3 regions of the Bacillus sp. CGMCC 1.16607 genome follow, and region 2 is predicted to be linked to each of the others. Evidence: riboswitches for the same ligand, from Rfam matches in the RefSeq annotation. Region 2 holds a riboswitch; each other region holds the start of a gene.
The links. Region 2 has a riboswitch for S-adenosylmethionine ahead of metK (methionine adenosyltransferase). Riboswitches for the same ligand answer to the same signal wherever they lie in the genome.

Region 1: it holds a riboswitch for S-adenosylmethionine, as region 2 does, so the genes downstream of both, fbpA (Fur-regulated basic protein FbpA) here and metK (methionine adenosyltransferase) in region 2, are expected to answer to the same signal.
Region 3: it holds a riboswitch for S-adenosylmethionine, as region 2 does, so the genes downstream of both, ACFSO7_RS15765 (YezD family protein) here and metK (methionine adenosyltransferase) in region 2, are expected to answer to the same signal.

Annotation. Positions count from the first base shown of each region.
Region 1 covers NZ_JBHUJX010000012.1:162,881-165,084, reverse strand. The annotation lists gene ACFSO7_RS08025 (MFS transporter) at 1-476, shown strand, start outside; gene ACFSO7_RS08020 (hypothetical protein) at 511-648, opposite strand; gene ACFSO7_RS08015 (L,D-transpeptidase family protein) at 732-1,226, opposite strand; gene fbpA (Fur-regulated basic protein FbpA) at 1,289-1,444, opposite strand; SAM riboswitch class I at 1,537-1,645, opposite strand; gene ACFSO7_RS08005 (multicopper oxidase domain-containing protein) at 1,933-2,204, shown strand, end outside.
Region 2 covers NZ_JBHUJX010000025.1:956,886-959,089, reverse strand. The annotation lists gene pckA (phosphoenolpyruvate carboxykinase (ATP)) at 1-433, opposite strand, end outside; SAM riboswitch class I at 685-816, shown strand; gene metK (methionine adenosyltransferase) at 1,021-2,204, shown strand, end outside.
Region 3 covers NZ_JBHUJX010000022.1:147,325-149,528, reverse strand. The annotation lists gene ACFSO7_RS15775 (MetQ/NlpA family ABC transporter substrate-binding protein) at 1-139, opposite strand, end outside; gene ACFSO7_RS15770 (PPC domain-containing DNA-binding protein) at 136-645, opposite strand; gene ACFSO7_RS15765 (YezD family protein) at 838-990, opposite strand; SAM riboswitch class I at 1,055-1,160, opposite strand; SAM riboswitch class I at 1,242-1,347, opposite strand; gene ACFSO7_RS15760 (ABC transporter permease) at 1,482-2,204, opposite strand, start outside.

The DNA of each region.
Region 1 (2,204 bases), on a different contig from region 2:
TTGGAATTTTGTACAGTGTACTTGGCACGGGGTTCATCGTTAGTCCAATAATAACGAAATGGATAAAGGGTCATTACCTGTTATTCGCTTTTATCTGTATGATGGTGGAAGGTTTAATTTTGTTCATCGTCAGTCAATCTCAATCTTTTGCTCTTGTTGTTTTGTTATTTGGAATTTTAACCATCTTTGGTGGTGTTAGCAATACGCTAATTGATACTGTCGTAATGGAAACAGTTCCGTTAAAATTACAAGGAATGTATTTTGGTTTATCTGCGACACTGGCGAATACTTTATTAGGACTTTCAATGTTTTTAACCGGAGTATTACTCGAGGTCTTCGATCCAAGAACTATGGGTGTTATTAATGGTTCATTATATTTCCTCTTCGGTTTGATTTTTCTTTTATGGTCATTACGTGTAAATGTAATAAAGGAACATAAGAAGATCCTTCAAAAAGTTCCGAATTTGAATCCTTAAAAACGTAAGATGGTCCTCTTAGGAGAGAACCATCTTACGTTTTATTTTGTTCTTGTTCCATCTGCAGCATTTCCTCTTCTTCCTCTACTGCTATTCTCGTAATTTTGTCTTGAAGAATGGTAAAAGCTTGATCAAGATGTTCTCTAGAAGGAAATTTAGGCTCATTCTTCACATAGTAGCCCCCTATATTTCTTATTTCAAACAAGATGCCTATCACTAGCATCCCTCAGGACATTAGAAAATATCCCCAAAAAATCATGCTTGGATGATGACTCTTGTACCATTCGGAACATAACCAGCCAATTCTAATACATCTTTATTTTGCATGCGAATACAGCCATGAGACACAGCCTTACCTATCGAAGATGGATTATTCGTTCCATGAATACCATAGCCTCGTCTTGAAAGGGACAACCATAGAACTCCGAACGGTCCGCCTGGATTCGGCTCGCGATTAACGATTACATAATCACCTAACGGAGTCTTAGTAAGTATTTTTCCAACGGCAATTGGATACGTTTTAAAGATTTGCCCGTGATGAAATAATGTTAGTCTTCTTTGTCCTAAAGAAACTTGAATATGATAAGGAATCGTATTTGGATCAGGCAAACCGGGTATTTGAATTTTTTGACCGACAAATAAATGATTTGGATTGATTCCTGGATTTGCAGCCAATAATTTTTGTAATGAGATTCGATAATTAGAGGCAATTAAAGCCAAATACTCACCTAGCTTAACCGTATGGAGCATTTGTCCACCACACCTTTTTTCTTTTACAATATGCAAGGGGAGTGCTGCCAGTGCCTATTTAGTTAACTTCCTCTAAATTTTTGATATTCCTCTTCCAATTCAGCTAAAGATAGTTCGAAAAGCTGTAAATTTCTACTTTTGAAAATTCCCATTTCCAATAGTTCATTTATAAGAAACTCTTTCTTCGTTTCCTCTTCTGTTTCGCGAAAAATATTCATAACCACGCCTCCGATCTAATCATAAAATAAAAAACCCCTTCTTATCGCTTTTACAATAGCAAGAAGGGGTTATTTATGTTCTTCGACCGCACCTCTTATCTATCAAGCAAATAACACTTGTTGGAATTGGCACAGTGCACTAAGTAGTGCCTGTTGCCGAGGTATCTTAGGGCCAATTCCCTCCACCTCTCTGGATAAGAAATATTTAATTGGAATTTACTATAATGGTTTTCCATTGTGATGTCAAATATTAATGTACCAAAAAAATATTTACTTAATTTAAATTTTCCCGATATAACATTATTACTATAAAAATAGGGACTAATATTCAACAATGTGGAATATATCACATGTATGTGAAGTAGTTCACATAACGTTCAAATACGCTTTCAAAATGCGTGATGGCAGTCACGTTAATCATTCATGACAGAGAATACAATTAACTTGTAATCACATATTAAAATAATTTTTTATTAGGAGGAAATAACATGAAGGTTCATCAAAAATTATGGAAATATTCTCTAACTACTGCCTCTATGATTCTATTACTAACAGCATGCAATACTGATACCACATCTGTAAAACCACAACAAGAAAAAAAAGCTGAAACGACTGCTTCAACTCCAAACCTCATTGAAACACATAAAGATTTAAATCAACCACCTGTTCCGTTAAAGCTTGAACGTATTGGTAAAAATGAAGTGAATGTGGAAATGACCGCTCAGATTACAGATATTGAGATTAGTGAAGGAAATGTGTA
Region 2 (2,204 bases):
GTTCTTCATCATTAGGACGAATAAATAACTGATGAGCAAAAAGATTATGCCATGCGTATTCATTGACCACTTGAATAGGTAGACGATATTTTTTGTCTGCACCTGCAAATCCTTTAAAAACGAAAATTTCTTCTTTTTCTTGGAGATAATTAATAACTTTCGTGTATAATTGTGTAAAAGCTTCTTCAGAAATAGGTTGATTGGAACCCCAATCGACTTTGTCTTTCACAGAAGCTTCTTCTACGATATATTTATCTTTAGGGGAACGCCCTGTATATTTACCAGTAGTCGCACGAACAGCACCTGTAGAAGTTAATAAACCTTCATTTCGAGTAAGGACTTTCTCTACTAACTGTGGTACAGATAATTGAACTTGCACATTTTCGCCTTGTAATAATACATTTAATTCATTTGTAACACTGACAGAATTCATGTGATGAATACCTTCCTTTACCGTTTTGTTTTCATTATATAGTATTTAATTTTTTGAGTATACCAAATCAATAATAAGAAGTCACTTTATGTTAAATAGTATAACACATTAACTTAATTAGTCTATACTATTCATTGTAAAATATAAAAATAAATTTTGTTAACTTATCGTTCATTTTTTTCGAAAATAAACGATAAAAGGATTGACAAGGTTCGACATATTGATGTATGATTTTTCCTTGAACGGATACTCTCTTATCCCGAGCTGGTGGAGGGACAGGCCCTATGAAACCCAGCAACCTGCCAAGTTAAATAATGGATCAAGTCTGTTATTTTGGAAAAGGTGCTAAACCTGCGCAAGGTATCGACCTTGAACGATAAGAGTGAAAGGCGCGGAACGAACAACCAACAACCTTTCCTCGGAAGAAATTGGGGAAGGTTTTTTTATTTGTTTAGAAAGTGTCTTTTAATAATCACAATAGAGTTTGTTCCTGAATAAACAGTCAACATAAAAACTCTATGCTTTATTCATACTAATAGGGAATGAGTACCGTATCATAATGAGGTTTTTATATAGGAGGAATTCGGATGTCAACAAAACGTCGATTGTTTACTTCTGAATCAGTAACGGAAGGTCATCCAGATAAAATTTGTGACCAAATTTCTGATTCAATTTTAGATGCAATTTTAGCACAAGATGCTAATGCTCGTGTTGCTGCTGAAACAAGTGTTACAACAGGTTTAGTTTTGGTTGCAGGTGAAATTACTACTTCTACATACGTAGATATTCCAAAAATCGTTCGCCAAACAATTAAAGATATTGGTTATAGCCGTGCAAAATATGGTTTCGATTCAGAAACATGTGCGGTTTTAACATCCATTGATGAGCAGTCAGCTGATATTGCAATGGGAGTTGACAAAGCATTAGAAGCTCGTGAAGGACAAATGTCAGAAGAAGAGCTAGATGCAATTGGTGCTGGAGACCAAGGATTAATGTTTGGTTTTGCTTGCAATGAAACGAAAGAGCTTATGCCTCTTCCAATTTCACTAGCACACAAACTAGCAAGACGTTTAACTTATGTACGTAAAGAAGAGATTCTTCCATACCTACGTCCAGATGGTAAAACGCAAGTAACAGTTGAATATGACGAGAACGACAAACCAGTTCGAATTGATACGATTGTTATTTCGACTCAACATCACCCAGAAATTTCTTTAGAGCAAATTCAACGTAACTTAAAAGAACATGTAATCAATCCGGTTGTTCCACAAGAACTTATTGATGAAAATACAAAGTATTTCATTAACCCAACAGGTCGCTTCGTTATCGGTGGACCACAAGGGGATGCTGGTTTAACTGGACGCAAAATCATCGTTGACACGTATGGTGGTTATGCACGTCATGGCGGTGGAGCGTTCTCTGGTAAGGATCCAACTAAAGTAGACCGTTCTGCAGCTTATGCTGCTCGTTATGTAGCGAAAAACCTTGTTGCAGCTGGTTTAGCTGAAAAAGTTGAAGTTCAGTTAGCTTATGCAATTGGTGTAGCACAGCCGGTTTCTATTTCTGTTGACACATTCGGAACAGGAACTGTTTCTGAAGATGTATTAGTGGATCTAGTTCGTGCAAACTTCGACCTTCGTCCAGCAGGAATTATCAAAATGCTAGACCTTCGTCGTCCAATTTATAAACAAACAGCAGCATACGGACACTTCGGTCGTACTGATATTGATCTTCCATGGGAAAGAACAGATAAAGCGGAAAGCTTAAAAGC
Region 3 (2,204 bases), on a different contig from region 2:
GTTCATGTGGCCCTGAAGTCACTCCGATTTTTAATTTCTTGTCATTTAAATGTTTCCCATCCCCAGAAGCCGTTTTTCCACATGCTCCAAGAACTCCTACTAATAGTATTAAAGATAAAATGATTGCTAGCTTTTTCATTTGCTTTCCTCCTGTTTGTTTTTTAAATATGTCGTTTCACTTTCACCCAATTTGACTGGATAGAATTGGTTGCCTTCTGTCTCATCATCAAATTGGCGCAGAAGGGCCATTTCTTCTATTTCGACCAGGACAAGATCGACTGTCAGAACTTGATTTTTCCCTTTTACAAGATGTCCACCAAAAACATTTCCTTTATGGTCACACATCGTGCCATGAATATGAACTTCATATTGGTTGTCACGCTGACAAACCACACCCGTTCCATTCAAAAATTCAATTGGACCTTCCACTTCATTAAGTTCACCATATCCAGCACCAATCTTCGAATTTACCTTCGGGACTAAATAAAAATATCCCGATCGCAATAAACTGCCAAAACAATTTAAGATAGAGGCGTATTTTATCCCATTTTCTTTGCATACCTGTTCAATTCCTGTTATCAGGTCAGTGCCAGGTAGCAGTCGGGCCGCTACTGTTTTTCCAGTGTCTCCAACAGCACAATGAATTCTTACCCCATTATTTATGTCACCTCCAAAAATGTAATAGAACCCCTTCTTTTTTGAACGAAAAAGGCCCCAATAAGGCTTACATACTTTATGTAAGTCTTATTGGGGCCTCTGGTCGTCCAGTCAGCCCGGGAATATTTAGTTCTTAAATTGGAACGTGTTTACTCACTTTCCATTATCATTTTACCTACTTCAATCAATCTTTTTATCTGTAAACCGTCTTTTCTCAGTCGATTCAACTTGAGTGATTTTTCCATCATGTACAGTAACGACTACCGATCCGAATTCTAATTTTTTTAATGTATCAATGATATGATCTAAAGTTTTTTGATTAATCTCTTTCATATTACCCTCCATATAAAAAACCTCTTCTTGGCAACGGCAAGAAGAGGTCAAAGTGATCTAACTCTTCTTATCTATCAAGCTTAAATGCTTGCTGGAATTGGCACAGTTCTCACGAATGAGTTGTTGCCGAGGTGTCATCGGGCCAGTCCCTATACCTCTCTTGATAAGAAAATTTTATTTTTTTATATAAATTAAAAATCCCTCCTATGTTAACTTGATAACATAAGAAGGGACGGAAGATGACATCTCTTAACTTATCTACCAAGCTTTACGCTTGTTGGAATTGGCACAGTTCTCAAAAGGAGTCTGCTGCCGAGGCTTCAAAGGGCCAGTTCCCTCCACCTCTCTGGATAAGATTTAATTATGATACTGTTGATTCTATAATACCTATTTAAAAATTGTCAACAACAAATTTGATTTTTTTAAAAAGAATATGCCAACTCTGTTTGTAAAGTTGACCAACTTTACGTGGATCTTTTCCATTATCGGGATTATTTGATTAACATGGTTACGAGAAAAATAATCGAGACACAACAAATCGCTGGAATCGAAAAAAATAGATTCGCTTTTAATCTAGCCTGATAATATGATTCATGGCTCACATACTGTTTACTATTAGGATGCGCTAAAATGAGTTTATCCCATAAATTGCTTATCCAATACAAAATAAAAAGAGAGAATCCAATTAAGATAATGATCTTAAAAAGAACAGGGGGTAATACGACTATGGCCACGCCAGTTGTCCCGATCATTTGAAAGTACCCCTTTAAATACGCGAAATTCCTGCCAATCATTTTTAAAAATAGCTCGATAAAACCGTTCTGTGCTGTGCGTTTCTTGAAGACTCTCTTAGACTGACGAAATAGTAATGGCTTTTTCCTATTTGATGTTTTTGTCTTTTCAATTTCTGGAGATGCTCTGAATATAATATTCAAGTAACGTAATCGTTCTTCATTTTCTTTTCTTACTTCTTCTTGGAAATTTCTCGTTGTAGACACCTTTGGGAGCGTAAGTGCCAGTGATATACCTATAAATAGAATGGCTAAAGCGAATGAATATACTGGCTGAAATACTAGGGGTGAGAAAAAGAACATATTACATAAAAATAAGGTAATCACAATCAACCACAAGATAAATTTTTCTATCCAACCCGTAAATCTAGAAATGAATACCGTTTTGATACAAATAATCAAAAAAGTTAGGCCGATGTAAAA